2 regions of the Clostridium sp. FP1 genome follow, and region 2 is predicted to be linked to the other one. Evidence: riboswitches for the same ligand, from Rfam matches in the RefSeq annotation. Region 2 holds a riboswitch; the other holds the start of a gene.
What was found. A riboswitch is a leader RNA that binds a small molecule or an ion and turns the genes downstream of it on or off. The one in region 2 is predicted to bind cobalamin.
Positions count from the first base shown of each region.

Region 1: it holds a riboswitch for cobalamin, as region 2 does, so the genes downstream of both, G9F70_RS20635 (pyridoxal phosphate-dependent aminotransferase) here and G9F70_RS11560 (sirohydrochlorin chelatase) in region 2, are expected to answer to the same signal.

Region 1 is NZ_JAAMNJ020000001.1:4,321,399-4,338,287, reverse strand. Features, by position in the region: gene G9F70_RS20680 (ABC transporter ATP-binding protein) at 1-1,198, shown strand, start outside; gene G9F70_RS20675 (ABC transporter permease) at 1,199-2,281, shown strand; gene G9F70_RS20670 (ABC transporter permease) at 2,274-3,212, shown strand; gene rpsA (30S ribosomal protein S1) at 3,589-4,569, shown strand; gene G9F70_RS20660 (DUF3892 domain-containing protein) at 5,150-5,410, shown strand; gene cobT (nicotinate-nucleotide--dimethylbenzimidazole phosphoribosyltransferase) at 5,561-6,664, shown strand; gene cobC (alpha-ribazole phosphatase) at 6,661-7,266, shown strand; gene cobS (adenosylcobinamide-GDP ribazoletransferase) at 7,301-8,053, shown strand; gene G9F70_RS20640 (transposase) at 8,287-9,201, opposite strand; cobalamin riboswitch at 9,334-9,467, shown strand; gene G9F70_RS20635 (pyridoxal phosphate-dependent aminotransferase) at 9,630-10,814, shown strand; gene G9F70_RS20630 (cobyrinate a,c-diamide synthase) at 10,933-12,258, shown strand; gene G9F70_RS20625 (DUF1450 domain-containing protein) at 12,368-12,586, shown strand; gene G9F70_RS20620 (DegV family protein) at 12,821-13,669, shown strand; gene G9F70_RS20615 (PadR family transcriptional regulator) at 13,676-14,131, shown strand; gene G9F70_RS20610 (ABC transporter ATP-binding protein) at 14,404-16,173, shown strand; gene G9F70_RS20605 (ABC transporter ATP-binding protein) at 16,160-16,889, shown strand, end outside.
Region 2 is NZ_JAAMNJ020000001.1:2,402,100-2,418,988, forward strand. Features, by position in the region: gene G9F70_RS11545 (DUF6262 family protein) at 1-324, shown strand, start outside; gene G9F70_RS11550 (hypothetical protein) at 411-644, shown strand; gene G9F70_RS11555 (NCS2 family permease) at 1,183-2,475, shown strand; cobalamin riboswitch at 2,600-2,774, shown strand; gene G9F70_RS11560 (sirohydrochlorin chelatase) at 2,959-3,327, shown strand; gene G9F70_RS11565 (precorrin-8X methylmutase) at 3,312-3,950, shown strand; gene cbiD (cobalt-precorrin-5B (C(1))-methyltransferase CbiD) at 3,943-5,019, shown strand; gene cbiE (precorrin-6y C5,15-methyltransferase (decarboxylating) subunit CbiE) at 5,016-5,612, shown strand; gene cbiT (precorrin-6Y C5,15-methyltransferase (decarboxylating) subunit CbiT) at 5,599-6,150, shown strand; gene cobI (precorrin-2 C(20)-methyltransferase) at 6,147-6,803, shown strand; gene cobM (precorrin-4 C(11)-methyltransferase) at 6,806-7,561, shown strand; gene cbiG (cobalt-precorrin 5A hydrolase) at 7,558-8,523, shown strand; gene cobJ (precorrin-3B C(17)-methyltransferase) at 8,523-9,242, shown strand; gene cobK (precorrin-6A reductase) at 9,239-9,964, shown strand; gene hemC (hydroxymethylbilane synthase) at 10,009-10,881, shown strand; gene cobA (uroporphyrinogen-III C-methyltransferase) at 10,900-12,375, shown strand; gene hemB (porphobilinogen synthase) at 12,368-13,336, shown strand; gene G9F70_RS11625 (bifunctional precorrin-2 dehydrogenase/sirohydrochlorin ferrochelatase) at 13,456-14,091, shown strand; gene G9F70_RS11630 (GNAT family N-acetyltransferase) at 14,223-14,696, opposite strand; gene msrB (peptide-methionine (R)-S-oxide reductase MsrB) at 14,879-15,328, opposite strand; gene G9F70_RS11640 (hypothetical protein) at 15,546-15,920, shown strand; gene G9F70_RS11645 (MarR family winged helix-turn-helix transcriptional regulator) at 16,098-16,544, shown strand; gene G9F70_RS11650 (ABC transporter ATP-binding protein) at 16,567-16,889, shown strand, end outside.

The DNA of each region.
Region 1 (16,889 bases), 1.9 Mb from region 2:
TAGTGGCATATTTTTTAAGGACAAGTTAGAAGTTAAAAAAATTGTTGATATATGTGAAAAATTTCAGTTGGAGATAGATATAAATAAATATGTTTGTGATATGGCAGTTGGAGAGAGGCAAAATCTTGAAATATTAAAGGTGCTTTATAGAGGTGCTGATATTTTGGTATTAGATGAGCCTACCACAGTATTTACGCAAGGTGAAACAGCTAAATTATTCAAGATAATGAAAAAGATGAAGCAGCAAGGTTGTGCAATTATATTTATAAGCCATAAAATGGATGAAGTAATGGAAATCTGTGACAGAATTACTGTTTTAAGAAAAGGTGAAGCTGTAAAAACCGTGGAAAAAGAAAATGCCACACCAAAATATCTAACAGAACTAATGATGGGACGCAGGGCGGATTTATCTATAAATCGTGTTGATAGAGAGCCAGGAGAAATATTGCTACAGGTAAAAGATTTGAAAGTGTTAAACGCTGAAAAAGCAGAAATAATTAAAAATATTAGTTTCAGCTTAAGACGCGGTGAAATTCTTGGTGTAGCTGGAATTGCTGGTAGTGGACAAAAGGAATTATGTGAGGCCATTGCAGGAATCGAGAAGGTAGCTGGTGGCGAAATATTTCTTGAAGGGGAGAACCTGGTAGGAGAATCTCCTAGGGATATTATTAATAAAGGTATAAGCATGAGCTTTATACCAGAGGACAGATTAGGAATGGGCCTTGTTGCGTCGTTGGACATGGTGGATAACCTTTTGCTAAAGGATTATCATAAACAAAAAGGACTATTTATAGATAGAAAACCAGTCATTGAAAAGGCAAGAAAAATGGTGGAGGAGTTTGAAATTAAAACACCAGACATATATCATCCTATAAAATATTTATCCGGTGGAAATATTCAAAAAATATTAGTGGGAAGAGAATTAAGCATGTACCCAAAAATACTTATTATGGCATATGCCGTAAGAGGTCTGGATATTAATACATGTTATACAATTTACGACCTAATAAATGAAGAAAAGAAAAAAGGAACTGCGGTATTATTCATTGGAGAAGATTTGGATGTGTTAATTCAATTATGTGATAGGATTATGGTAATTTGTCATGGTGAGGTAACTGGCATTGTTTCTGCAGTGGATGCTTCAAGAGAAAAAATTGGTATGATGATGGTGGGAAAAACAGTTGAGGAGGGGATATAGATGATGCACATTGTTAAAAAAGCTGAAATAAGTAAAACTGATAATTTTAAAATCAGATGCATTGCAATTCTCCTATCCCTTTTGGTATTAGGTATGTTTTTGCTAGTAATTAAACTTAATCCAATAGATGTATATGCTGCGATTATAGAGGGGAGCCTTGGATCTACTTATAGTATTAAGCAAACACTTATTAAGGCAATACCACTTATTATAACTTCACTTGGTATATCTATAGCCTTCAAAATGCAATTTTGGAATATTGGTGGAGAAGGGCAAATAGTAATGGGAGCTTTTGCCGCTAGCTTTTTTGCTTTAAAATTTCCTCATATGGATAAATTGCCACTATTACTCTTAATGTTTTGCGCAGGAATACTCGGTGGTGGCTTATGGGCATTAATTGCAGCCTTACTTAAAGGTAAATGGAAAACTAATGAAACGATTGTAACCTTAATGCTAAATTACATAGCTTTAAAATTTATCACCTATTTGCAATATGGACCTTGGAAGGATAAAAGGGCAATGGGTTTCCCTAAAATACCTAATTTTTCTCCAAATGCAATGCTACCAGATGTTTTTGGCATACATATGGGATGGATAATCGCAATTATACTTGTTGTTCTAGTTTATATTTTCATGAAATATACTAAAAAGGGTTATGAAATTGCGGTGCTTGGTGAAAGTGAAAAAACAGCAATATATGCAGGAATTAAAATTAGAAAAACCATGTATATAGCTATATTTTTAAGCGGCGCTCTATGTGGAATCGCTGGTGTAATTCAAGCATCAGCAGTTAGTAGAACCTTGACTGCGGAGGTGGCAGGTGGTGCTGGATTTACAGCTATAATTATAGCTTGGCTTTCAGCCTTAAGTGCACCTATTATAGTAATAGTATCTATACTTTTTGCGGCACTTTTACAGGGAGCCTCATTTATTCAAACAGCCTTTGGAATACCTCAAGCGGCGGCACAGCTAATACAGGCTGTCATACTGTTTTTCGTATTGGGCAGCGAATTTTTTACTAGATATAAAATAAATTTTCGAGCTGTAAATTTTCAGAAAAAGGGAGGTAATAAAAATGAATAGTATAACAACATTTTTAGCCGCTGCAGTTGTAGCTGGTACGCCTCTACTTTTTGCTACCTTAGGTGAAATATTAACTGAAAAAGTAGGTAATCTTAATTTAGGTGTAGAAGGTATGATGCTTATGGGATCTGTCATTGGATTTATGGCAGGTTTAAGTACGGGAAGTCCAATTATAGCAATGTTAGCTGCGGCGATTGCGGGAGGCTTTGGTGCACTGATTTATGCATTCTTAACTATAACACTAAGAGCAAATCAAGTTGTATGTGGGCTTACACTAACTATATTTGGAACTGGGTTTTCAAGTATGGTAGGTAAAAAATTGATAGGGCAAGTTACCCCAGATAAAATTAAAACATTTTTTGTGCCTAAAAGAATTCCTCTAATAGGCGATATACCTTTTATAGGCGATATATTTTTTAATCAAGATGTATTTGTATATCTTGGATATATTATAACCCTACTTTTGTTTATATACTTATATAAAACTGCTAAGGGCTTAAATACCATGGCGGTAGGAGAAAATCCTGCAGCTGCCGATGCAGCTAGTATAAATGTTAATTTATATAAATATGTTAATACCTTAATAGGCGGAGCTCTTTGCGGTCTTGGTGGAGCATACCTATCCCTTGTTTATGTACCAGCTTGGCAAGAGAATGTAACAGCAGGCAGAGGGTGGATAGCAGTGGCCTTAGTGATTTTCGCCACTTGGAGGCCTCATAGAGCACTTATAGGCGCATATCTATTTGGTGGTCTTGACATATTAGGATTTAGACTTCAGGGCCTACCTAATTTTGCGGTAAACCAATATCTTATTGATTTGCTACCTTATATAGTTACAATAATAATTTTAGTAATAGTGTCCATGAAAAAATCTAACAAAAATTCACCACCGGCTGGACTGTCTAATGCTTATTTTAGGGAAGAAAGATAAGTGCCAGTGATGGCAATGTTAGGAAGTAGTTAACATTGCTGGCACTTTTAAAATCATGGAATCATGGGGACAGTTAACAATTAATGCACTTTTAAATGCAAATAGTTCAAATAGTTGTTAACCGTCCCCAACTATTTTATGAATAATTTCAAACAACTTTGTATTTTATGATTTTTTTGTGTATAATGGATAGTGTGATATTTAAATGGTAACAATGATAAGAAAGTCAGATAAACAAAACTGATTTTATGTTCGGTCTATGAAATCATCAAAATAACCATGATTTGAATAAGCATATATAGAATGAAATATTAGTCTATATAGGTAGTTCAAGGATAGTTTTAATAATAATTATTTAATAGAAGGAGTGTATTATATGACAACAGAAAATTTAACAACAGAAAATAAAGAAGAAATATCAATGAAAGACGTGATGGGCAGTATTGAGGAATCTATGGATTCTACAAATAGTGGAGATAGCGATAAAGTATGGGATAAATTGCAAGGAATTTTAGATGAAAATAAAACTTTTGAAATTACTATTAATGAAATAGTAAAAGGTGGAGCTACGGCTGATGTTGACGGAATTAGAGCGTTTATACCTGCTTCACAAATGTCAAATGCCTACATAGAAAATTTACAAGATTTTAAAGGAAAAACTATGGAAGTTAAGATAATTGAATTAGAGAAAGAAAACAAAAAATTAGTTTTATCTAGAAAAGCTATAGAAAAAGAAGAAAATGAAGCTAAGGGAAATTTAGTTTGGGATGAACTTAAAAAGGGCGACATGAGAAAAGGCGTTGTAACTAGACTAGCTAAATTTGGTGCTTTTGTAGATTTAGGTGGCGTTGATGGTCTTATTCACATTTCAGAATTATCATGGAAAAGAGTTCAAGATCCATCAGAAGTAGTATCTGTTGGAGAAGAATTGGAAGTTCGTGTAATAGATCTTGATAGAGAAAAAGGAAGAATATCTCTAGGACTTAAAGCAGCAGCAGGAAACCCTTGGAATAATATATCAAGCACATATAAAACAAATGATATAGTAGAGGGAACTGTAGTAAGAATAATGGAATTTGGTGCTTTTGTTCAACTACCATCAGGTATAGATGGACTTGTTCATCTATCAGAAATATCAGAAGATCGTATAGAAAAGGTTTCTGATGTATTAAAGGTTGGAGATGTTGTAAAAGTTAAAATTGGTGATATAAATGAAAAAGATAGAAGAATAAGTTTAAGTATTAAAGAAGCATTAGATAAAAGTTATGGTGATCTTTCACAGTATAATGGTGAAGAGCAAGGCTTAACTTTAGGAGATATATTAAAAGATAAATTTAAGGATTTTAAATTTGAATAAATCCTTTCATAGTTTTGTTTAGACAAAGCCGAAAAAATAACAAGTCAGTATGCTAGCATATTGACTTGTTATTTTTTTTTGGGGATACTTATATTTTATTTAGAATTAGCAGTAAAATTACTGTACATTACAAGAAGTTCCGATTCAAAGCAGTGTTAGCTTAAGAACTATGGCTTCGTAGATGGAGCATATGGTTTCTAAATGACTTTATACAGAACCACTTGCATCTTTATAGTTTTTATAGATTTTCTCGAATATATAGCTTGGATCATAATAAACACCTCCATTTTAGGCTAGTGTAGGATAATATTTGTTTGAAATTTAAATTCTAAATCCCACTGGCGCAAATTTTATCTAGTAAAATATGATAACAATGCTAATAAGAAATAGTACAACCAAGTTGGAATAACTCTCGTAGTATTATTGATAAATATATAAATATTTCTCATAAATAATTATATAATTGGTAAAACTGTATAAGTAGATATTTCGTTTTATAATCTATTTAACATTGGTTATGTATCTAAAATAAGAAACACATATTTTATGTGTTTAATGAATTAAGGGAGGGAGTGTAATTATGGATAAAAAAGAAAGCTCAACTCATATGATTAGTAGAGTAGTTAAGGACAATAGTGGAGAAATAACAGCCTACGAATTTGAAAATGGAGATATAGTTTCAAAAGAACAAGCAGTCCTTTTGGCGAGGCAAGGCAATATAGGCGGAGTTTCTATATCAACTTCAAAAAAAGGTGAAGAATTCCTCAGAAGTTTACCTGATGGAGATAAATCCAATAATTTAGACAGTTTACCAGTTATAGACGATAACGATATCTATTAAGAAGCAGGGACATTAGGTTGTCCCTGCTTTTTAGTTAGTTAAGTGGGGACGGTTAACAACTAATTAAACTAATGCAACTATTGAACACTATTTAAGGTTTATGTGTTAAAATTAAGGGGTAGACTTAGATCAGAACGGGGGTATAAGCAAGTGGAAATTTTAAAAAATACTTTGCAGTGTATTGAACCGGCAAATATAGAAGCTATGAAAAAGGCTTGGGAAAGACTTGATAGTTTAACAAAACCTATAGGAAGTCTTGGTGAGATAGAGAATATTATAGCCAAAATGGCGGGTATTACTGGAGAGATACATAACAAGATTAATAAAAAAAATGTGGTTATAATGTGTGGCGATAATGGAGTGGTAGAAGAAGGAGTATCTAATTGCCCTAAAAGTGTAACGGCTACAGTTACTAATAATTTTACTAAAAAAATTACCGGCGTATATGTTTTATCAAAATTTGTTGGAAGTGATATTACAGTTGTAGATGTAGGGGTTGATGCAGACTTTAATAACCCTAAAATCATAAATAGAAAAATTGCATACGGTACTATGAATATGATTAAGGGGCCTGCAATGACTAAAGAGCAAACAATAAAAGCTATAGAAATTGGTATAGAAACAATTGACGATTTGGCAAATAAAGGCTATGATTTGTTTGGTACAGGGGAAATGGGTGTAGGAAATACTGCCACAAGTGCAGCAATTTTAAGTGTTCTTTCGGGGCTTGATGTAGAGATGTCTGTAGGTAAAGGCTCAGGAATTACGGAGGAACAATTTACGAATAAAAAAAGAGTGGTTAAAAAGGCTATTGAAGTAAATAAACCAGATAAAAATGATGTTATTGATGTACTTTCAAAAGTTGGAGGATTTGACATTGCAGCACTATGTGGTTGCTTCCTATCCGCTGCGAAAAATAGAGTGCCCATTGTTATCGATGGTTTTATAGCTTCAGCAGCTGCACTTTGTGCTTATAAATTAAATCCCCTAGTAAAGGAATATATATTTGCATCTCACTTATCTGCGGAACCTGGAGCAGCGTTTATAATGAAGGAAATAGGACTTGCACCTATGCTGAATTTGAATATGCGACTCGGCGAAGGTTCAGGGTGCCCTCTTGCGTTTAATATAATCGAAGCGGCGTTATTCACAATGGATAATATGGGAACCTTTGAAGAGGCAACCTTGGATAGCAAAAAGTATATAGATATAAGGGATAATACCATGGGGCACGATTTAGGTGAGAAATTATGAATATTTATTTGTTAAGGCATGGTCAGACAGAAGAAAATAGAAGGGGCTCCTATTATGGTAATTTGGATATAAGTCTAAATGCAATTGGCATAAGTCAAGGAAACAAAGCTAATGCTTTCTTTAATGATATAAAATTAGATAGAGTATATGTTAGTGATAAAAAAAGAACCACAGAAATGGCTAATTTAGTTTTAGGACAAGCGGAAATTCAAGTTATACAGGATAATAGAATAAATGAGACTAATTTTGGAGATTTTGAAGGAAAAACCTATGAGGAAATTAAGACGCTCTATCCCAAAGAATGTCTTTGTTGGCAAAATAATTGGATGGAATTTATACCTCCTAGAGGTGAAAGTTATATTCAGTTATGTGAAAGAGTTAAGAGCTTTATGGAGGATATTAAAAAATTAGAATGTGATAATATTTTAATTTGCACTCATTCTGGAGTAATAAGAGCTATATATTGTTATGTTATGAACGAAAACATAGATTTATTTTGGAAATTTGGTTGTAAAAATGGAGATATAAGCGTTATAAAATATGAATATGGGAATTTATATATTGATACCATAATGCATAACGCATATTTAGGAAAGAGGTGAGGTTTGCAGGGATAAGTCTTTGCAAGCAAACAAAATGAGAGAATATTTAAATGATTTGTTACTGTTTTTTCAGTTTTTTACACGTATACCGATAAACATAAATTTAAAATGCGAAAAAGAGAACTTTAGGCGAGGATCTATATTTTTTCCTGTGGTAGGATTATTTATTGGAATTATTCAGTGGTTAATTTATTATATATTAATAAAAGCGCTACCAATAAATATTACATCAATATTTGTAGTTATTATACCAATAGTTATTACTGGTGCCTTGCATGTAGATGGACTTGGAGATACCTGCGATGGTTTCTTTTCCTTAAAAGGTGGTAAAGATAAAATAATAGAAGTTATGAAGGATAGTAGAGTAGGTACTTATGCAAGTGTTGCTATAGTATTCGATATGTTAGCCCGATACGCAGCAGTATATACTATCATAGAATTAAATTTACCATTTATATTAATTGCAACGCCAGTAATTGCAAGGTTTACTGTAGTGTTTTTATCTTTTATCGGAAAAAATGCTAAAGAAAATGGCTCAGGCAATATATTTATTGGCAATATAGACGTTAAAAGGGTTGTGATTACAGGTATTACAACTATTATACTTGGGACTTTATTAATAGGATTTAATAAAAGTGTTATATTAATAGCTTCAGGGCTCCTTTTAAGTTTACTCTTTAATAAGTTTTGTGAAAGCAAAATTACGGGACTTACAGGAGATAGTTTAGGTGCTAATAATGAATTAGTTGAAATTTTAATTATGATTTTATTTGTAGCTATGAATTAAGCGGGGACGGTTAACAATTAATTAAACTATATTTTGGTACAAGGTTTTTATGAAACTTTGTACTTTTTAATTAATGATGTTTTCAGTACTTATTTTCATGGGATATTTTAATAAGATATGATATTTTTAAAGGCTTGTCCAAATTTATTTAATTAAAAATAGCTTTATATTATCTTGTAATTTTTTATAAATTAAAATATAGAGATACAATAAGGTATTAAGCTTAATATTAATTACTCAGCGTAACATTTAATAAATTCCTCAAGGATATTTTCGTAGTTTTTGTTAGTTCTAATTAATTCTAGACCAATACTGCTTAATTTTGATACTCTAGCTGGTGTAATGTTTCCAAGTATGTTGGATATATCACTGGATTTTAAATTGCAAATACTCCTCATTAAAACAACGGTTAATGCTCTTGCTTCTACAAGTTTTCGACTGTACTTCATATGAAGTTGGAGCTTTGCTATATTCATCTTTACTGCTATAAATTCTATGATATCTTCAGGCTTAAAGTTTCTTACAAGTATTGTCCGGACACTGCAATACTTTGTCTTTTCATCTTTAAATTCAAATTCTTCTTTTAATTTTTCGTCGGTGCATCCAAAAACAAGGCTATAGTAATAATTCCTTGCCAGTTTAAGATTATTACCAAAAAAGCCCATGACAAATCCGTAATCAACTATGTTTAAATGGTCACGTCGTTTTCCAATATATATTCCCAAACTAGAAAAAGCATATTTTTCAGGACAATCTTTAAATTCACTTATATCTGTAGGATTATTATGTATATATAGTGATACAGTCCTTAAGTATCTATCACTATCAACTATTTTGCTTTTGAATCTGTCTTTAAAAAGATGGCCCTCTCTTTTATACTTTTTATTAAAGTACATTGCGTAAGAAAAATTTATTCCATGCATGACTTTTGATATATCTGCACCATTAGCATCAATTAATAGATGTGAATGGTTATCCATAAGACAGTACCCATAAATTTTAACATGATGGAGATCTTTGTATTTTTTTACAAGAGATAAATATTTTTTCTTATCTTCATCATCTCTGAACAAATCTACCTCAGTGATGCTTTTACACATAATATGGTATATAGCATCATTTGTTTTTAATCTTGCTTTTCTTGCCATAAAAAACACCTCTTTATATAATTTTTTATATTATTGCCTTTAACTGGTGAAGATATTCATAGTTCAAAAAGTTGTTAACCGTCCCCAAGCATTTTATTGACATGAGGGCGTAATTATAATAAACTGTAGTTAAAATAGAATAGAATTTTAGGTGCCTTTTAATAGGTGAAAAGGGAATGCGGTTTAAATCCGCAGCAGCCCCCGCTACTGTAATTGAGGATAGCTCTTCAAAAGCCAGGAGACCTGCCTAAATGATGTTAACAAAGATTTCGGAGGGAAATAGCTTTTTAATATAGTTAATTTAATTATAAATTAATTAAAAAGTAGTCGCTATCTTAAGCTTACTACTTTTTTTGCGTTTAAAAAGATAGTATATTGAAGAAGCTGGGTGGCTTCTGAAAAGTTATAAATAGAAAGGAAGGTATTTAATGATACATGGTGGAGACGTTTATACTGATGGATTACTTCAGGGCCGAGAGTTAATTGATTATAGTTCTAATATAAATCCATTAGGGGTTCCTAAAAGCTTCATTGATAACATTAATGAAGCAATAAATGCCTTAACAAGATATCCAGATATTCAATATAGAGATGTGTTAAAAGCTTTAAGAGAATATATTGATTGCCCAGAAGAGTATTTTGTTTTAGGCAACGGAGCTGCAGAAATAATTGACTTGGTTATAGCTTGTCATAAAAGCTTATTAATTGTTGTGCCTTCTTTTGTAGAGTATGAGATTGATGCTAAAAAGTGGGGTTGTAATATAGAGTATTCCTATTTAAAAGAGGATATTAATTATAATGACTTATTAAAGACTGAATATGCTCAGCTTTCCTATGATTATGAAGATATTTTAAATAAATTACAAAAGGTAGAAGCCATGGTTTTAGGTAATCCCAATAATCCTAATGGCAATATCATTGATAGAGGCGAGTTTCAAAAAATTCTTGAATATTGTGAGAGTAATAATAAAGTAATAATAATAGATGAGGCTTTTATTGAATTTACGGGAGATTCCAGGCACAGTTTTGTAGACGAAGTTAAAAAGTACAAGTGTTTATTTATAATAAGAGCTTTAACTAAATTTTTTGCAATGCCTGGTATAAGGTTTGGGTATGGAATAAGTAGTAATGCTGATTTAATAAAAAATATTAAATCAAAACAAAACCCATGGAACATAAATTGCTTTGCAGAAGTTGCAGCACGCCATGTGTTAAAGGATAGTGTATATATTCAAAAAAGCAAAGAGTGGATAAGAGAGGAAAGACCTAGATTTTTAAAATCATTGAAAAATATTTATTTTATAGAAGAAGTATTTTTAACCTATGGAAATTATGTGCTTTGCAAATTAAATGGACTAGCCTTTGAAAAAGGACTTGCCTTTGAAAAAGGACTTGCCTTTGAAAAAGGACTTGCCTTTGAAAAAGGACTTGCCTTTGAAAAAGGACTAAACTCAGAGGAATTTTATAAGAGTTGCCTAGAACAAGGCTTTGTAATAAGAAAAGCAGACAATTTTAGAGGACTTGATAAACAGTATATAAGGCTGGCTATTAAGGATAGGGGTAGCAATGAAAAATTGGTGGCAATGCTAGAGAGTTTGAAATTTAAAGTTTAATCAAGCGGGGACAGGTAAACATTGGATATAAATACGGCAATTAGGCGGGGACAGGTAAACATTGAAGATGGATAACAACTATTTGAATTCTAGCAAAACAAGGATGTGAAGATTAAAAATGAAGAGTATAATTATAGCTTCGAATTGCAGTGGTGGTGGTAAAACCACAGTAACACTGGGAATTATGAAAGCACTAAAAAATAGAGGATTTAAGGTACAAGGGTACAAAGTAGGCCCTGACTATATAGACCCAGCTTTTCATACAAAGATAACCGGTAGTGATTCAAGAAATTTAGATTTATATCTTATGGGAGAGGCGGGAGTTAAAGCTAGCTTTTCTAGAGGCGATGGTGACTTAGGGGTGGTTGAGGGTGTTATGGGTTTATATGATGGGAAAGGTACAGATACATCCTATTCTACTTATCACATATCAAAGGTTTTGGACTTACCTATTATACTTGTATTGTCTCCAAAGGCTCAGGTAGCAACTCTTTGTGCAGAAATAAATGGAATAGCGAATTTCAAAGACGCTAATATAAAGGGCATAATACTAAACAATGTAACAGAAAGTTATTATAATTTACTTAAAGCATCTATTAAAGAAAACTGTAACTTGAAGGTCTTAGGTTATCTTCCGAAGGATGACAGGTTAGATTTAAAAAGTAGGCATTTAGGGTTAATTCAAAGCAGCGAAGTCGAGGATTTAGAAGAGAAAATTGAAATATGTGCTCAGTTATTAGAAAAGCATTTGGATATGAATTTATTATTAGATGGATTTAAAGAAAGTGAAAAATACATAGATAAATTTCATGTGGAGTATAAGGGAAAAAAAATAGCTGTGGCCTATGATAAAGCCTTTAGTTTTTATTATAAAGAAAATTTAGAGCTTTTAGAGGAACTGGGACAAGTTATATACTTTAGTCCAATTGAGGATGATGAGCTTCCAAGTAATATTGATTTTCTTTATATAGGTGGAGGATACCCAGAGGTGTTTATAAAAGAGTTATCTCAAAATGCATCTATGCTAGAAAGTATAAAAAAATCTCTTAATAATGGGCTGCGTTGCTATGCGGAATGTGGAGGATTAATGTATCTTACTTTAGGAGAAAAACTAGGTGTGGAAGAGCAAACATCAAATAATACAGTTGGTTTTTTTGAAGGTTATTATACTTTGACAAAAAAACTTCAGAATTTTGGATATGCAGAAATCAAGGTAGAGTTAGATAATAATATTATATCCAAAAACATGAGTATAAACTGTCATGAATTTCATAAATCTACTGTTGAGCTAGAGGCAGAAAATGTATTCAAACTTTCTAAACAGATTTATGATGGTAGCCATAAAAGTTGGAAATGTGGATATGCTTTGAAAAACACCTTAGCAGCCTATGGACATGTGCATTTTTTTGGTAATTTAGAATGGTTTAAGGAAATATTTAAATAGATGAAAAGCAAAAGAATTAACTATATTCCTTTTATTCGAATTTTTTGGTACAATACATTAGAAGAAAATATTTTGCATTTAGTAAAATCAGCAAAAGGAGATTACATATATGAAGATTAGTTTTTGTAAGCATAACGTAGGAATAGAAGAAGTTGTTGAAGCTGTTAGAAATGAGTACCCAGAATGTACAGTTACCCTTAATAAATGTATAGGTGCTTGCGATAAATGCGGTAATACATTAATTGCCAGAATAAATGGGGAATTAGTTGAAGCAGAAGATTGTGAGAGTTTATTAGATATTATAGGTGAGTACATGGAGTTAGAGTAGAATCTTCCTTAGATAACTCTCTTTAGCGTTATAGTAGCTAAAGAGGGTTGTTTTTATGTTAGAGCTGTTTCCTCCAATTTGCGTAATTAGTTGAATTAATTGTTAACTGTCCCCTTACATAAAGTTGAATTAATTGTTAACCGTCCCCACGTAATTTTTTTCTTATGTATCACTATTGATACATATAATCGATAGTGATATAATGTCAATATAAAGCATATAGGAGGAGTTAATTTGAACAAAATAGCTTTAATTACAGACACTACAAGCGATTTAAATAGAGAACTCATAGAGAAATATAATATTAATGTATTACCCTTTAGGATTATCTATTCTGATAGAGAATATTTAGACAATGTAGATATTACATCACAGGAAGTTTATGCAAATATGGAAAAAGAAGTACCTACATCCTCACTGCCATCGATGAAGGATATGGAAGAACTATTTTTGAAATTGGAAGAACAAGGATACACTCATGCTATAGCAGTAACGCTGTCTACTGGGTTATCGGGTATATTCAATGCAATGAAACTTACAAGTGAAAATCATCCAGGAATTAATACACACATATGTGACTCACAATCTATAGCTCTTGGTGAAGGGTTAATAGTAACTGAATGTGGAAGACTTATAGAAGAAGGAAAGAGCTTTGAAGAAATTGTAGAAGCTATTCCCTCTATTAAAAAGAGAATCCATCTATATTTTCTAGTAGGCACTTTAGAGTACTTAAAAAAGGGTGGAAGAATAGGAAAGGTTTCAGGTACTATAGCAGAGCTTTTAAATATTAAGCCTATAATCGCTGTAGATACTGATGGTAAGTATGTTACCTGTGAAAAGGTAAGAGGTAGAAAGCAATCACTCAATAAGCTTGTAGAACTTACAAACAATATTTTAGATAAAAAGAAGTGTAGAGTTTATATAGTTCACGGCGATGCTTTAGAAGAGTCTAAAAAAGTAATGGAGAGTATACGTCCTCATCCAAACGTTATTTCTATAGAATTTGGTGGATATATAAGCCCTGTATCAGGAGTTCATAGTGGACCAGGTTTAATAGGAATGGTTTGTATAGAGGAACCTTAAATATAGATGGCTAATATAGAGATTAAAGAAAGTGAGATAGACATTAGGGCTGAAGAAAAAAGACTTTATGAAGAATATAAGAAAAAACTTCTAGAACTCCGAAAAGTTCAAAAGGAAAAAGAAGCAGTGGGGCAAGTATTCACAAAAGGATTACTACCACTGTACGCATTATTTATTCTAAGTTTAGGTGAAACTAATGGAAATGATATATCTCACAAAATAGGAGAGCGGACAAATGGTCTTTGGGTTCCTAGTACAGGTGGAATATATCCTCTTTTAAAAAGATTGGAAAAGGAAAAACTAGTAGTTGGTGAATGGAGTAACGCGAAGAAGGCTCAGAAAATTTATAAAATCACCGAGGTCGGTAAAAGGCAATTAGAAAATAAAAAATACCTATTGCAAGATAAAATCGAAGAAGCGTTGGAAGTATTTAAGATAATTTATAGCGATTTATACAAATAGTATATTGTTAAATAAGGAGCTGCAGGGATTTCGCTTGCAGCTCCTTTTGTACGTCCAGCATATAGGCTAAGACCATAGACTAAAAAAATCTATAGTAATATTTCTGAATTAAAAAGGAATTTAAATATAAAAATAGAATATATTACAAATAAAATTCAATTAGAGAGTCTAAGCATAATCCCATGGAATCCAAAAATGCCATGGGTGACACCTACATGGCAACAGGCGAGCGCCCAATAGAACCAAGTAGCAACAGGAAAGAGGGGGAAAGCATGAAAAAAATCAGAGAACTTTTTAAGTACACCTACGATTATAGAAAAAGGTATTTGTTTGGAATTGTATTTTTAATAATAGTTGATATATGTCAGCTAATACCGCCCAAATTAATAGGAGTTATAACAGACAATATTTCGAAGGGTACAGCAAGTAAAGGTTTACTATTAAAATATATATTGCTTATAGTTTTGGTCGCAGCTCTTATGGCAATAGGTAGATACGTGTGGAGAATTTTCATTGTGGGTAGTTCAAGATATGTGGAGTACGATATAAGAAACAAATTTTTCACCCATTTGCAAAGTTTATCTACAGACTTTTATGATGAAAATAAAACAGGAGATCTTATGGCGCTAGCCACTAATGACCTTAATGCGGTAAGAATGGCCCTAGGACAGGGTGTAATTATGATTATAGATGCTGTAGTTTTAACTATAGCAACTATTGTTATTATGCTTAGTATAAATGTGAGGCTGACGCTATTATCACTTTTGCCACTTCCTTTTGTAAGCATAGTATCACTTAAATTCGGCAAGATAATGCACAAAAAATTTACTGTGGTTCAAGAAGCCTTCTCAAAGCTTACAGATATGGTTCAAGAAAATTTCTCTGGCATAAGAATTATTAAATCCTTTGTACAAGAAGAAAGTGAGTTTCAAAAGTTTGATGTAGAAAACACCAATAATTTTAAAGCTAATATGTCTCTTATTAGAATATGGGGATTATTTTCACCGCTTATTGAATTTATTGCATCACTAGGCCTGGTACTATTAGTAGCCTTAGGTGGAGTATATGTAATTTACGGAAACATATCTCTTGGGGATTTTATAGCCTTTAATATGTATCTTGCAAATCTAATTTGGCCAATGATGGCTATAGGCTGGGTAATTAATCTTATACAAAGAGGGTTTGCATCGCTGGAGCGAATAGAAAAAGTTCTAAAAGAAAAGCCTGAAATTTTTGATGTAAATACCAATGCATGTGCAACACTTAAAGGAGATATTGTTATAAATAATTTGAGTTTTAAGTATAAAACTATGGAAAAGCCAGCCTTAACTAATATTAGTTTAACTGTAAAGTCAGGACAAACATTAGGTATAGTAGGTCGCACAGGCAGTAGTAAAACCACCTTGGCCCAATTACTCCTAAGGATTTATAACGTGGAAGATGATAAAATTTTTATAAATAATGAAGATATAAATAGGATTCCATTAAATACATTAAGAGAAAATATAGGTTTTGTATCTCAAGATTCCTTCTTATTTTCTAATATAATGTCAGAGAATATAAATTTAGCCTTTGAAGAGCTAGATATGGATAAAATAATTCAAAGCACTAAAGAGGCAGATATTTATGATAATATAATGGATTTCCCTATGGGCTTTGAAACCATTGTTGGAGAAAGAGGAGTAACGCTCTCAGGTGGACAAAAGCAAAGGACGTCTATAGCAAGGGCTCTTATTAAAAATCCAGACATATTGATTCTAGATGATTGCTTATCAGCGGTAGATGCTAAAACAGAAGTTAAGATTCTTCAAAACCTAAAAAGAATAATGAAGGAAAAAACCTCTATTATAATATCCCATAGAATCTCTGCAGTAAAAGATGCAGATACAATAATTGTGCTAGAAGAGGGCGAAATCATTCAAAGAGGAACCCACGCAGATCTTATAAATGAAGTTGGAATATACAAAGACATTTATGAAAAGCAACTTATAGAAGAGCGAATCCAATCTGATGAGGAGGTGGCAACGGGTGGAAAACTATAATAATGAGGAAGAGAATATAACTAAAGAATATGACTCAAAGCTTATGAGGCGACTTCTAAAATTTGCAAAACCATATAGGTGGTACATAACACTCGTAATATTCATAATGTTAATAGTAACAGCTATGGATTTAGCTCGCCCATACCTCATAAAGAATGCTATAGATAACAATCTAATGGGCTACAATAAAACCTACACCATTGTAGCGGAGCCTCTAGAGAATAGTATCCTTCTAGGTGACAAGTATTTAGTTCAAGGAGACATTAAAGATGGTGAACCCTGCTCTATGGTATATCTTAATAATAGTTACTATATTATCCATGGCAAAGTACAAGAAAACACTGAATTCAATATAAAAGTTGATAAGTTTACGCAAGGTGGCACTACCTATAAGGCAGATATTATAAAGCCAGCGGATTTGAAAATACTAAGAAAAACTGATGTCCAGCAGGTTATAAAAACTGCAGTATATATTGTGATAATAGCTATTCTGATTTTTATACTTAATTATATTCAGACATATATATTGCAATATACGGGACAAAAGATTGTGTTTAGCATTAGGGAAGCAGTATTTAAGCAAGTAGAGGGCCTATCCTTATCATTCTTTGATAAAAACCCTGTGGGGCGCCTTGTGACTAGAGTAACAAATGATGTGGAAACGTTAAATGAAATGTATACGGCTGTGCTGGTTAATTTATTTAAGGATTTGTTTA
Region 2 (16,889 bases):
GCAGTATTATCAACCTTAAAACAATTGGAACTATTAGATGACCCGATTAATAACCAAATTTCAAAGGCTGAAATATCTCGCAGAGCAGGTGTAAGTAAAACGTTCTTATTTACATATCCTGATGAACTTATAACTCCTATTAATGAGGCTATAAAGCGACAAAATAAAAAAATAAGAATAATATCTCAAATGCAGACATTTACAGAGACTTCAAAAGATAGAGTCATTGAATCACTTAAAAGAAGGATACAGTCATTAGATAAAGATAGCAAGAAACTGAAAAATGACAATGCTATACTTTTGGGAAAACTTGCCCAAAAATAACCGAATAATTAACCTAATATATGGTATAATGAGTTATGACTCTCATTTGTAATATAAGGTGGATTTAATTAAATTAGGGGGTATTTATGAGAAAAGTTGTTTTTGGGAGGTTTTTAATATTAGCATCTGTAATTATTTTTGCAATTATTGAAGTTCCAACTTCAAAATACTGTGAAACATTGGGTTCATGGACCACTCCGCCAGGAAAATATATGACTGCCTTGCAAGATACAGGTAACGGTTTTCTTTTTTGGTTAAGTATTTCATTGTTATTAATAGGCGTAATAATTGGTATGGTGGGATGTTTTAAAAAATCATAATATTCTTAAATGGTTCATCAAATGTGAAGGAATCGTTATTAACAATGTTATCAATAATATAAACTAATGGAATAGCCTATATCTTTAATTACTATGTAAAATAAGATATAGGCTTTATATTTTGGATAAAAAAACGATTTATATACTTTTAAGTTATTAAACATAGCCTAAATTTTAAATTAAAGTTGACTTGTTATTTATTTGAATGTCCCTAAGGCTATGGTGAAAATGGTAAGAAGTATAGAAAGGAGATAATAGAAGACTTTCTAATAGGGAGTAATTATTTGGCATAGCCTTTGGAAATGGAGGATCTGTACATACACTATCCTATCATTTAATAGGATAGTACCAGGTACCTCATGTGAAGCAAATTATGAATTCTTTAATAGGAACGAGAAGTTTATCATTAATTTTATCTGCATAAAATTTTACGATACAACTAAATATTGCCTTTACTAATTTGTATTATGTGATATAATCCTATTGCATCAATTTGATGTGGGTGGGCGAGGGATACATTAAAAGAAGGATTGACAAAATGGAAAAAATATTTAAACTAAAGAAAAATAACACTAACTTTAAAACCGAATTTACAGCAGCACTAACCTCATTTTTCGCATCAGTTTATATAATAGTCGTAAATGCTAGTATATTAAGTGATACAGGAATGCCTATGGATGCTCAAATAATTGCAACTGTATTAGCCTCACTTGTGGGTTGCTTACTAGTAGCTTTTATTAGCAATACCCCTCTGATAATAATGCCTGGTATGGGTGTAAATGCTCTTTTCACTTATACTATTGTAAGAGCTATGGGACTTAACTATCATGAAGCACTAGCCTCCGTACTTATAGCTGGATTTTTATTTTCTGTGGTAGCGCTTACACAATTATCTGAAATTTTATCAACATCTATTCCAAACAGTTTAAAAGAAGCTATCACCGTTGGTATTGGGCTATTTATAACATTTATAGGATTACAAAAGGGTGGTCTAATAGTTTCCAGTTCAACTACATTAGTCCAACTTGGAAAATTAACAGATCCTCACGTTTTAGCATTCTTAATTACTATGATAATTACTTTATGCTTATTTTTAAAAGATATACCTGGTGCATTTTTAATAAGCATTTTTCTAGGCACTATAACATCAATAGCATTTGGTATTGTAGATTTAGGTGCAATAAAATTTGGGCTTCCAAATTTTTCAGCATATAATGATTTGTTTTTCACAATGAATTTTGGCAAAATTGGTACTATACCATTTTGGGTAGCAACATTTTCTCTTACTTTAGTATTAGTTTTTGAAAACATAGGACTTCTACATGGACAAGTTGGAGGTATGTTAAAACAGCCTGAAAAAATAAACAAGGCATTGCGTGCTACAGCTTTTTCTACCGTATTTTGTGGATTACTTGGCACAAGTCCTTCAGTATCTACTGTTGAAGGCGCCGCTGGAATCGCTGCGGGTGGAAAGACTGGATTAACATCATTTTTAACAGGATTATTATTTTTAATTTCATTGTTTTTCATCCCAATAATAACCATAATTCCAAATGCAGCAATTTCTCCAATATTAATAATTATTGGTGGTTTAATGATTAAAAACATTATAAATATTGATTTCGAAGATTTCTCAGAAAGCTTTCCAGCTTTTTTAATAATAACATTAATTCCTTTGACTTATAGTATAGTTGATGGTATAGCTTTTGGATTTATAGTTTATCCATTAGCAAAAATATTTGCTAAAAAACATAAGGAAGTCTCATTAACTATGTATTTAGTTTCGTTAATATTTTTAATTTACTTTGTATTACGTGGATTAAGCTTATAATTTTATATCCTAGCCCTACAATTGTACATGTAGGGCTAGGATTTTATATAGAGACTTATATAAATATTAAAATATTACACAGGTGTTGCAATAAAGGGAAATATACTTTATAATAAGTTTAACTTAATAAATAGTTATTTAAGGTACCTTTTAAAGGTTTAATAGGGAAAGTGGTCTAAATCCACTGCAGCCCCCGCTACTGTACACGGAGACAAATTCATACCACTGGCAAAGCGCTGGGAAGGTTGGAGGAGAGTGACCCGCAAGCCAGGAGACCTGCCTAGATGATATACAGCTTTATCCTACGGAGGGAAGGGATAGCAATTATACATGCTTTTTTTTGCATTATATTGCTTTCACATGGGATGTGAAGGCATTTTATTTTATAAAATCTTTTACTCGACCTTTTGCAGGTCGAGTATTTTTATTTTTTTGATTATTTTAATTTAAAAGGTTGAAAATCCAGTTGAGAGGAGTAAATAGATGAAGAGTATATTAGTTGTTGGACATGGAAGTAGATCAAAAGATGCATTAGAGGTTTTTAATAAGGTGCTAGATAATTTTAAGTTAAAGGTAGAAGATAATGTAGAGGGGTGCTTTATGGAGTTATGTGCGCCAAACATACCGGATACAATTGATATTATGTATAAAAACGGGGCTCGCAATATAGTAGTTGTTCCATATTTTCTTTTTTGCGGAATTCATATTAAAGATGATATTCCTGGAATTTTGAAAGAAGTTAAAGCTAAGTATGTAGACCTTAAAATATCATTGGCAAGACCAATCGGATACAATAAGATAATTGCTGATATCCTTAAGGAAAATTCAGAGGGAGAATTAACATGTATTTAAAAAAACCTATGGAAATAGAGTATAAAAGCATGGATATAATTGAGGCTGAGCTTGGGGATCATGGACTTACTCCAATGGAACTTAAGGTTGTGGAAAGAACAATACATACCACAGGAGATTTTGATTATAAAAACATAGTGAGTATAAAATCAGGAGCAATAGAGGAAGGCATTAAGGCAATAAAGGGTGGATGCAGAATTGTAACTGATACAACTATGGGGCTTTCTGGAATAAATAAAAGAGCACTTGAAAAGCTAAACTGCACCGTGGAATGTTTTATTGGACACGAGGAAATATTTAAGAATGCAAAATTAAAGGGCATAACGAGATCCATGGCATCTATGGATTATGCAGCAAGAAGCCAAGTTGATATTTTTGTAATAGGTAATGCTCCCACTGCCTTATATAGAATTGGTGAGCTTATAAATGAAAATAAGGTGGCACCAAAGCTTATTATTGGGGTTCCCGTTGGATTTGTTGGGGCCGCAGAATCTAAGGAATATATTAGAGGATTTGATGTGCCTTCAATAACAACAATAGGTACAAAAGGCGGAAGCAACGTGGCAGCATCTATAGTAAATGCATTAATATATATGGCTAGTGACGGCAATCGCCATGAATGATCACTACGTAATAAAATATGGAAAAAGTCTTAGATGTGGATATACAACTGGAAGCTGCGCAGCTGGGGCAGCAAAGGCTGCAGCTAAAATGTTACTAAGTGGAGAAAAATTAGAAAATATTAGTATAGATACTCCAGCTGGAATCATTCTTACATTGAAGCTCTTGGACATTCATATAGAAAAAGATCATGCATATTGCTGTATTGTTAAAGATGCAGGAGATGATCCTGATTCTACGGACAAAATAGAGATATACGCAAGAGTGTCTAAACGAGAGGATTCTAAGATCCTCATTGATGGAGGAGAGGGCATAGGCCGAATTACAAGAAGTGGTTTTTGGGGAAAGAGTGGCACAGCGGCAATAAATCCTGTTCCAAGGAAAATGATTGCAGATGAATTATTAAAGGTGTCAAATTGTGGGTTTAATGTAGTGATTTACGCACCAAAGGGAAGAGAAATAGCTAAAAAAACCTTTAATTCAAATCTTGGAATAATTGATGGTATATCCATAATTGGAACAAAGGGAATAGTTGAGCCCATGTCTGAAGATGCGCTTAAAAAAAGTATTTATATAGAAATTGATGATGCCTATGACAAGGGAACAAGGGAAATAGTGCTGTTTCTCGGAAATTATGGTGAAAAAATTGTTGAAGGTTTAAATCTTCAGGGAGCTAAAATAAAAATATCAAACTTTATAGGTGATATGTTGCTTTACTCTAAAAATAAGGGCTTTAATAAAATAACCCTTGTGGGTCATATTGGAAAGTTATGCAAGCTATCCATTGGAGCCTTTAATACACATAGTAAGATTTGTGATGTTAGGATCGAAGCTTTTGTTTATTATCTTGCATTAAACAGCGCACCCCTTGCATTAATAAATTCTGTTAATGAATGTAAAACCTCAGAAGAGGCACTTAAGCTTATAATAGATAGCAATTATCCTCTTGTGATAAATAATATGATAGCTGGTTGTAGTGATAGAATCAAAAGATACCTTAAGGATGATGAATTTAGCATCCATGTAATTATGTATTCAATGGATTATGGAATACTTGGGAGGAAGCTATGATTAAAGTTGTTGGAATGGGGCCAGGAAATATAAATTATCTTACAATGGAAGCAATAAATGCAATAAAATCTGCAGATAGGGTTATTGCATTTGGAAGAATAGCTAGCACCGCAAAAATTTTAGTAAATGATGTTATTGAAGTAAATAGGGTTGATAGTATAATAGAAAACTTAAATGATAATGTAAATACAGCAATACTTGCCTCAGGGGATCCTTGCTTTTTCGGTATTATAGATTACCTGATAAAGAAGGGTATTGTAGTTGGAGAGGTAATACCAGGAATTTCTTCCTTCCAATATATGATGTCAAAACTAAAAAAGAGCTGGCAGGATGCCTTACTTATAAGTCTTCATGGAAGAGAAGAAAGTCTCTCAAAAGTTATTGAAAGTAGGCTATCAGTGATACTTACGGATAGCAAAAATAACCCTAATTTTATATCGAAAAGATTATATGAACTGGGGGTAATTGGAAAAATATATACTGGGTATAACCTTTCTTATGATGAGGAAGTTATATTAATTAATGATATAGGTGGCGAAATAGAAATAGCAGGGAATATATCAGTGGTGGTGATAGAAAATGAAATGGCTTAGAGATGAGGAGTTTATACGTGGAAAGATTCCTATGACTAAATTTGAGGTTAGGGCCCTCACCCTTGCAATGCTTGATATATCATCTGAAGATGTATTTTTAGATATTGGTGCAGGAAGTGGTTCAATATCTATTCAGGCAGCGGTACTTGGCGCAAAAGTATTTGCAGTTGAGAAAGAGCCTGAAGGACTAGAGCTTATTTTTAAAAATGCTGAAAAGTTTAATGTAGCAGTAGATGTCATAGGTGGAAATGCGCCGGAGGTACTTTGTAATATTGAAGGTTTTAATAAATGTTTTATTGGTGGAAGTGGTGGGAAACTTCACGATATTGTTTGCGCTGTAAGTGAAAAGCAACAAAGTGGTGGACTTATTTGCGGGAATTTTATTATCCCTGATAACATGATTCAATTTAAAAATTTGCTAAAGCAGTTAAGCTATGAAGATATTGAGGTTAGACTTATTCAATGTGCAGTTATGGATAGACTCGGACTTATGAAGGGTCAAAACCCTGTATATATAGTTAAGGGGAGAAAAATATGAGGAAGATTTATGGGATAGGAGTAGGGCCAGGGGATGCGGGGCTAATTACACTTAAGGGTTATAATCTAATTCGTAGTTGTGATTATGTGTTTTTGCCAAGTAGCAATGGAAATAGTCTTGCAGGAAAAATAGTTAGTGATTATATTGTGGACAAGAAGGTTATTGAAATTGAGTTTCCTATGGGTGAAGACAATGAGGAAAGATATATAAATGCAGCCATTAAAATAGATGAAATACTAGGTGAGGGCCAAGTTGGAGTATTCCTAACCCTTGGTGATCCAATGACCTACAGTACTTATTTATATTTGATGTTTGAGCTTAAAAAAATGGATCTCAATGTGGAAACTATTCCAGGGATAACTTCATTTAATGCAGCGGCATCAAGACTTTCATTGCCCCTAACGCTAAGGGATGAAAGCTTTTACCTTGCAGATGGGACTCTAGACGAGGAAATACTTAAGAGGGTTGATACAGTTTGTGTACTTAAGATAATAAAAAACAAATTAGATATAATGGATAAACTAACAAAACATGGGTTTGAATATGTTTGTGTGAAAAGGTGTACACAAGAAAATGAAACATTAATATATGAAAAATCAGAAATACTTGAAGACAACGATTATATGTCTTTGATATATGCAAGGAGGAAATAATAGTGATCTATTTTGTAGGTGCAGGACCAGGGGATGTTGATTTAATAACAGTTAAAGGAAGAAGAATTTTAGAAGCTGCAGACGTAGTTATATATGCAGGCTCTCTTGTATGGGAAGAACATTTGAAATTTTGCAAAAGTGGTTTTGAAAAATATAATAGTGCCTCAATGACTCTTGAAGAAGTTATTTCAGTAATGGTAAGTGAGCAAAACAGTGATAAAATAGTTGTAAGACTTCATACTGGAGATCCATCAATTTATGGAGCAATCAGGGAGCAAATGGATGAACTTGATAAACACCATATGGAATATAGTGTTATTCCAGGAGTGAGTTCATTTACGGCAAGTGCTGCAGCCATTAAAAAAGAATTTACTCTTCCAAATGTAAGCCAAACTGTAATAATTACTAGAATGGAAGGAAGAACACCAGTGCCACCTGAGGAGGATTTAGAAAAGCTTGCTTCGCATAAATGCTCTATGGCTATATTCCTATCAGTTCAAGATATTGAAAATGTAGTTGCAAAACTTATTAAGGGTTATGGAAGTTCCGATGTTCCAGTAGCAGTTGTTTATAAAGCCACCTGGCCAGAGCAAAAAATTGTAATGGGGAGGCTTTGCAATATAGCTGAAAAAGTAAAAGCTGAGGGGATAGGGAATTTTTCTCAAATTTTAGTGGGATACTTTATAGAGGGAGAATATGAACGCTCATTATTATACCATCCTGGATTTACCCATGCCTTCCGAAAGGGAGTAAAATGAAAATTGCCTGTCTTTACTTTACAAGGAGTGGAGAAGCTATTGCAGAGAGAATAAAGTATTCCTCAGATTATGAAGTACATATATACTCTAAGGAAAATTACAAAATTAATCTAAATAGTATTTTTAAGGATTATGATGGAATTGTTTTTATTTCTTCAACAGGAATTGCAATTAGAATATCAGCGCCCTTTATAAAAAATAAGACTGTTGATACTGCGATAGTTGTGGTGGATGACCTGGGAAGGTACTCAATAAGTCTTTTGTCAGGGCATATTGGTGGGGCAAATGAGCTTGCAGAAAGCATAGCAGAGTGTCTTAAATGCCAAGCCATAATTACAACAGCCTCAGATGGCAGAGGAATAGAAGCAGTTGACATGTTTGCAAAAAGAAATAATCTTTTTATTGAGAGTTTTTGCGATGCAAAAAAAATAACATCTATGATGCTTTCTGGAGAAGATATAAAGATCCAATCTGAAATTGAAGCTAAAATAGGATATGGAAGTATTGTAGAGCATCATGAAGCAGGAGCAATATTTGTTTGTTCAAAACTCCATATTAATTATGATAAACCTAGTTGCATTTTAAGACCTAAAAATATCACAGTAGGACTAGGTTGCAGACGTGGAAAAACCATGGACGAGATAATTCATGCGCTAATGACAGTATTTATTGATAATGATTTAAGTATAAATAGTATAAAACAAATTGCAACCGTTGATGTAAAGCAGGATGAAAAAGGCATAATAGATGCCTGTCAGTATTTAAAATGTGAAATGCTGGTAATTTCAAGGGAAGCTATTAAGGTAGTTCAGGGTAGATTTAATAAAAGCGCATTTGTTGAGCAGACAATTGGAGTATCTTCAGTATGTGAGCCCTGCGCGTATATTTCTGGTGGAGAAATAATAGTTGGTAGAACTGCAATAAATGGGATAACTATTGCTATTTCTAAAGGAGGAAAATAATGGCTAAACTTTACGTAGTTGGTATTGGCCCTGGTGGTCTTGATAATCTTACATATAAGGCGGCAAATGTAATAAAAAAATGTGAAGTAGTGGTTGGATACAAGTTTTACATAGAATTGGTAAAAGATATAATAGTAGGTAAAAAAATCATTTCAACTGGTATGAAGGGTGAAATTGAAAGATGCAAATTGGCCTTGCAGGAAGTTGAAAATGGAATTGATACCTGTATTATAAGCACTGGAGACCCAGGGCTTTATGGTATGGCTGGGTTAATACTTGAACTAGCTGGCGATATAGAAGTTGAGGTAATTCCAGGAGTTAGTGCTGCTTTTTGCGCTGCATCAGAGCTGGGAGCACCTATTATGCATGATTTTTGCACAATAAGCCTTAGTGATTTACTTACACCTTGGGAGGTTATTGAAAAAAGGCTTGAAGCGGCAGCGAGTGCTGATTTTGTAATAGCTATATATAACCCAAAGAGCAGGGGCCGAAAAATTCAAATAAAAAGAGCAAATGAAATAATAAGAAAGTATCAGAATGGAGAAGTTCCAGTAGGGCTTGTAAAAAATGCAGGTAGAGAAGGTAATGATAGGAAAATGGTAACTCTTGACACTGTGGATTTTGAATTTATAGATATGATGACAGTTGTACTTATTGGTAATAGCAAAACCTATATAAAAGATGGTAAAATGATAACTCCAAGGGGTTACAACCTTTGATATGGATTATTGGAGGAACCACAGAAAGCACTATTTTAATATCTAAAATAAAGGGGTTACTTAAGTATATTATATCTGTTGCAACCTATAGTGGCAGTGAGGTAATAGACGATGAACATGAGAATGTTGTGGTTTCGAGAATGAATTATGAAGAAATGCTAGAATTTATCAAAATAAAACACGTTGAGACTGTAATAGACATGTCCCACCCTTACGCAATTGAAGTCAGTGAAAATGCACGACTTGCCTGCGAGAAGGTTAAAATTAAATACTTGAGATTTGTACGTAAAAAAACTGAATTTGAAAATGTTGTTTATGTTAACAACATATCAGAATGTATTGAATTTTTAAAAGGAGTTCAGGGACATATCCTATTTACAACTGGGATTAAGAATATAAAAGATTTTGAGGCGATAAAAGATAAGCAGAGATTTATATATAGGGTACTTCCCACAATATTTAGTATTCAGGAGTGCGTTAATAACAATATTAAAATGAAGGACATTATTGGGATGCTAGGACCCTTTTCTGAAGATCTTAATATTAGTTTATTTAAGGAATATAATGCGGATTATGTTGTTATGAAGGATAGCGGAAGCGTTGGGGGAACACCAGAGAAAATAGAGGCTTGTTTTAAATGTGGGATTACCCCTATAGTAATTGGACGTGGATTTGAGGATGGAATAGGTGATATGGATAAATTACTAGCCATGATTTTATGATTGGACTAATATAAAATATGTATTTAGAGAGGTTGGGTCATGATTTGGGAATAATAATAGCTTCAAGAAAAAGTAAGCTAGCACAGGTTCAAACTGATCTTGTTATGAGTATGATATACGAAAAACATAAACTAATTTGTGAAAAGCTATTAATGGATACAAAGGGAGATAGAATACTTGATGTAAGCCTTGATAAGATAGGTGGCAAGGGCGTTTTTGTAAAGGAAATTGAAATTGCAATGCTAGAGGGACGTGCAGAAGCCGCTGTTCATAGTATGAAGGATGTGCCTTACGCCATGCCAGAGGGCTTTGAAATAGTTTCAATGCCCATTCGTGAGGATGCTCGGGACGTTTATGTATCTATGAACGGTATTCCTCTTGAGGATTTACCAAAGGGCGCAAGAATTGGGACAAGTAGTCAAAGGCGTTCTGCCCAGATTATGAAACTAAGAACAGATGCTGTAATGGTACCCATAAGGGGAAACATTCAAACTAGAGTGGAAAAAATAGAAAGAGAAAACTTGGATGGCATTATACTGGCAGCAGCTGGACTAAAAAGGTGTGGTATGGAGTGTATTATAACTCAGTATCTCGATGTGGATGATTTTGTACCTGCTATTGGTCAAGGGGCCCTTGGAATTGAAGCATTAAAGACAAGCTCATATATTGATATATTAAATAGCATAGAACACCTGGAAACTAGGATATGCGTGGATGCAGAGAGAAGTTTTATGAGACGATTAAATGGAGGCTGTCATTCTCCAATTGGAGCATATGCTAGGATACAAAATGAGGACATGTATATAATGGGCGTATTTGAGATAAACGGAAAATTTATTAAAAAAGATATATTGGGAAGCAAATATGATTATATAAGGCTTGGAGAATTGCTTGGTGAAAAGATAATAAATGATTAAGGAAAGGCGGTGCTTTTTATGTCAAAAGTATATTTGATTGGAGCAGGCCCTGGAGATGAGGAACTTTTAACACTTAAGGGTAAGAGAATTCTTGAAAAGTGTGATGCAGTTTTATATGATAGGCTTGCAAATGATAGTCTTTTAAAATATTTAAATGAAGAATGTATAATATATTACTGCGGTAAGGAACCTGGATGCCATTACAAAACCCAAGAAGAAATAAATGATATGCTTGTAAACCTAGCACGAGAAGGAAAAACCATCGGAAGAATAAAGGGAGGTGACCCATATATATTCGGTAGGGGTGGTGAGGAAGCCCTAAGACTTGAAGATGAGAAAATTGAATTTGAAGTAATTCCAGGAATTACCTCAGCTATAGCTGTTTTAAATTACGCAGGAATTCCTGTAACTCAAAGGGGAGTATCGCAGAGTTTTCATGTATTTACTGGACAAAGTGCAGAGAAATTAGATATAAACTGGAAAAGTGTAGCTGGTTTAACTGGAACATTGATATTTTTAATGGGACTTAAAAATATAGAGATTATAACGAATTCACTAATAGATAATAATAAAGATGCAGAGTGCCCTTGTGCTGTTATTATGAGGGGAACTACTTCAAAGCAGAAAAAAGTTGTGGGAACTCTTAGTAATATATGTAGTAAGGTAGCAGTATCTAAACTTGCATCTCCCTGTATAATTGTAGTTGGAGGAGTTGTTGGTTTAAGTGAGAAACTTAATTGGTATGAAAGAAAACCTCTATTTGGGAAAAACATATGTATAACACGCTCAAAGCAGCAAAGCGAAGAAATTAGTGAAAAACTGCTTGATTTAGGTGCCCAGGTAACTGCCATAAATTCAATTAAAATAGTGGATACCTCAGAAAATTTAGTGAATTATATTAAAAACCTAAATTTATATGATTATCTAGTTTTTACAAGTGTAAATGCTGTTAATTTATTTTTCAAATATTTAAAGGCTAGTGCATTTGATATTAGAAAAGTAGGTGGGGAATTTTGTGCAATAGGTCCTGCTACAGCCCAGGCAATAAGAAACATGGGAATAAACCCATTAATTATTGCAGAGCAATTTGTTTCTGAGTCTCTTCTATTAGAGATTAAAAAACATGCAAAACCTGGTGATAAAATATTAATTCCTGGGTCCAAAAGTTCCAGAGCATATCTAGGAGATGAACTTAGAAAACTTAATTGCGATGTGGATGAGGTTCCTATTTATGAAACTGTGGAGGGCACACTTCAAAATGAGGCTGCATTTGATAATGTGGATATTGTTATTTTCACAAGTCCTTCAACGGTTAAAAATATGATATCAATGCTAGGAATAAATAGAATAAGAGAAAAAGAATGTATAGCCATTGGTCCCATAACGGGCAGTGAACTCAGTAAAAACAATATTAAATATAGTGTATGCGATGAATATTCTAGTGATGGAATAATCAAAAATTTGTTGCAATTAAAAGGAGAAAAAAATGATTAATAGAAGAAGAAGACTAAGAGCAAGTACAGCAATAAGGGATTTAGTAAGAGAGACAATATTAACACCTAAGGACTTTATATTACCAATATTCGTTGTAGAGGGTGAAAATATAAAAGAAGAAATTTCATCAATGCCAGGAAATTATCATTATTCAGTGGACAGGCTTTATGAAATAATAGATGAGGTTGAGAAGGCTGGAATCAGGGGTATCATTTTGTTCGGACTTCCAGATACAAAGGATGAGGTTGGAACTTCCGCTTGGACAGATGATGGAATAGTTCAAAGGGGTGTAAGAAAAATAAAGGAGCTTAATAAAGAACTTTTAGTAATTACAGATATATGCATGTGTCAGTTTACAAGCCATGGACATTGTGGAATAATGGACGGGTGTGTAATTGATAATGATGCAACACTTCATTATTTAGAAAAAATAGCGCTGTCCCATGCAAAAGCTGGAGCGGATATGGTAGCTCCATCTGATATGATGGACGGAAGAGTTGGGGCTATTAGAAATATCTTGGATGAAAATAATTTTAAAAATGTATCAATAATGTCTTATAGTGCAAAGTATTCATCTGCATTTTATGGCCCTTTTAGGGAAGCTGCTCACTCTGCACCACAATCTGGAGATAGAAAAACATACCAAATGGATCCAGCAAATATACGTGAAGCAATGTGCGAGATTGAGGATGATATAAAAGAGGGTGCTGATATTGTTATGGTTAAGCCAGCAATTTCATATCTTGATGTAATAAGATGGGCAAGGGATAGATTTGATGTGCCAATAGCAGCTTATAGTGTAAGTGGTGAATTTGCAATGGTTAAGGCTGCAGCTGAAAAGGGACTTATTAATGAGAAAAATATTGCAATGGAAATGTTAACATCAATAAAAAGAGCGGGTGCGCATATTATAATTACTTATTATGCAATAGATGCTTGCAGATGGCTTAAGGAAGATTAATTTTAAGATGGAAATATAGTCATAATGCTCACTGGTCAATATAAAAATACTGACTAGTGAGCATTAAAATTTTAAATAGTATTAATTAAAACACATAAATCTTTTGGGGGAATGCTGCTATGACTAAATACTATCCGATGATGATTAATATTAAAAATAAAAAATGTTTAGTTGTTGGAGGCGGAAATGTTGCCTTTAGGAAAGTTAATGAGCTTATTGAATATGGAGCTAAAGTAACGCTAGTTTCCAAGGAAATTAATGAAAACATAAATTCATTAGTTGAAAATGTGGACAAAAGCATTATATATATTGAGGATACTTATAAAAGTGAATATATTAAAGGTGCTTTTATAGTTATTGCAGCCACTAATGATAGGGGCATTAATTTTGAAATAGCTAGTGACTGCGAGCAAAAAGATATTCTTGTAAATGTAGTAGATGATTTAGAAAGTAGTAGATTTATAGTTCCTGCAAAAGTTAAAAGAGGAGACCTAACAATAACATTATCTACTAATGGTAAATGTCCCTTTTATAGCAAATTACTAAGAAAGAAATTAGATCTTCAATTTGATGATAGCTACAGTATATTTGTAAATATATTAGGCGATTTTAGAAAAGAGCTTTTAAAGAATATAGAATCATGTTCAAAAAGAAAAGATATAATGGCTTCTTTAGATATGGAGTACTATATTAAAAGGCTTAGGGAAATAGGAGAAGAGGAAGTTCGAAAAGAAATTATGACACATGCTCTATAGAATTAAAAAATCAGTAAAATAGCAACAGAGATTTTTAGCAAGCAGACAAGCTCTATATGTGGGTTTAGCTATATTATAGCAAAGAAAAAAACTTCAGTAGAAGGGTAAATCTCCTTCTGAAGTTGTTAGTGTTACAGCACTGCAGGTGATGATTTAAGTTTTAAAACCATAACCTCCTCTTCATCCTCAACTTCACCTGTAAATTCAAAGCCAAAACTCTTATATAAACCTTTAGCTACTGCATTTTCAGGCACCTCACTAAGATATACCTCATCATAATTATAATTATTGCCAATATATTCAATGATTTTTGCCATTGATTTCTTGCCATATCCTTTTCCTTGGAACTTCTCATCAATCATAAACCTGCAAATCCAAAATTCATCATCAACATTTTTATCCTCATCCTCATCTATTCCAAACATAACAAATCCAACCATAGTTTCATCATCATAAATACACATAGGTGTGCAGTCAGGTTCATATTTTGATTGTGCCAAAGAAAATGAATTAGGTGCTACAAAATGCTTCTGAGCTTCTGACACCTTTAAATGTACACAATCCAGCCAGTTATCAGAAGTTACTTCTTTTAATAAAATATTCATATAAAATCCCCCCGGGTTCATTTGATGCTTGAACTTCGCTAGAAAAGTAAGCTATCATTTTAAATTTTGGTACATGTATATTTTACACTATTATACATGTAAAATATATGGTTATATTAATTAATATTGATTAATTATAAATATTTTACATAAAATAATATTTTCTTAGAACTACCTTATTTTTAAAATAGTTCTAGATACTCCTCGTACCCTTCTTCTTTAAGTTTATTAGTAGGTATAAACTTCAATGCAGCACTATTTATACAATATCGTAATCCACCTTTTTCACTTGGACCATCGTTGAATAAATGTCCTAAATGGCTGTCACCATATTTGCTTCTTACTTCTGTTCTTATCATTCCATGGGTTACATCCTTATTTTCCTTTACATGTTCTTCCACTAGTGGCTTCGTAAAACTAGGCCACCCACAGCCTGAATCAAATTTATCTAGAGAGGTAAATAATGGCTCTCCACTATTAATATCTACATAAATTCCTTCTTCACTATTATTCCAATACTCATTATCAAAAGATCTTTCTGTGCTATTTTCTTGACTTACCTCAAATTGAGTAGGAGTCAGTGTCTTTTTTAGTTCTTCTTTACCTTTTTTGTTATAAATTTTTTTAGACATAAGATTATCTCCTTTCGTTGTTAGAGTGCTTATTTTATTTTTAAGTTACCCATTAAAAAATATTCATATAAACATGGTACCAAATGTTTATATAATACTCTAGTTAAATTTTATTAAATGTTTAACTTAATATATAGTGAACTCAAGCAGAATTTTTTATAATAATAAGGAAACAATATAATATAGTAAGCAAAAAAATTATATAAGGAGATAGATTATGAACTATTTAGACAAATTAGCAAAAAATATTGAGTTTAATGGAAAAAAACAAAAGGTTAGCAATCATAAAAGTTTTTTGGCTTTAGCAGTAGTGGGTGTTGCAATTGGAGGTGCTGCTGTAGCTTTATTCACTAAAAATTGCTCTATAGAAACAAAAAAAAATGTTACTAACAATCTAGAAGATAATAATGGAGGTATACAAAAGGATATTGATGAAAATGCAAATATAGTTGAAGATATAAATCTTAATAGAGATGAAATTGAGGATACTTTGAAAAATGTGGGTGAGGAATCCATAGGTGATGTTGGTATTGCAATGGAGCATGCACTAGAGGATGATTACGATGAGAAGCAAAATGAGGATAAAAATTAATTGAAATTGCAAGATAATTATTATACTCTCACAGGGACAGACATTTTAGTCTGTTCTTTTGTTTTTTTTTGCATAGGTATTGACATAAAAATTTTTTGGGAATATAATGTACTTCGTAAGCGAAATATACGTATACGAAATGTACTGGAGCGAAATATATTTTAAGGTGGTGTTGTAGTGGAAATATTAAATGATAGCATAGAAGTTGCAAAGCTGTTTCAAGAGGTTATGCAGTTATTTAAACATAATACAAGTAAGGTGCTTTGTGAAGCAGGTATTTCTGCACCTCAAGGCATGGTACTCGGACTTTTAAGTAAAAAAAAGAAGATGAAGATAACAGAACTTAGCCAGCAGCTTTGTTTATCCAATAGTACTGTATCGGGAATCGTCGATAGGCTTGAGAAGCAGGAAATGGTAGTACGAGAAAGAAGTGAAAGTGATAAGAGGGTAGTTTATGTAAGTATATCACCCAAATTTAATGACATGCATGAAATTTTTAAAAAGCAGTTTGAAAAAAACATACAAAGCACAATGAGTAGAGGAAGTGAAGATGAACTTCATAAAATTTTTGAAGGTCTAAGTACACTTAAGAAACTTTTAGGCGACCAACAAAATAAACAATAACAGTGAATGGAGATGATATTAAATGATTAAATTATTTAGATTTTTAAAACAATACACATTGCAAATAGTTGCAATAGTTGTATTGATTTTTATTCAAGTACTTGCAAATCTATATTTGCCAACACTTACGGCAGATATAGTTGACAAGGGGATAGTACAAAAGGATGTAGTTCAAACTATTTCATTTTTAGGATTTAGTGGCTCGTATAAAGGTGTAGATTATATTCTTAGACTAGGTGGAATTATGCTAATTATATCACTGGGTGGCGTAATATGCTCAGTTATGGCTTCATTTCTATCTTCAAAAACTGCTGTAGGCTTTGGTAGGATTATTCGTAATAAATT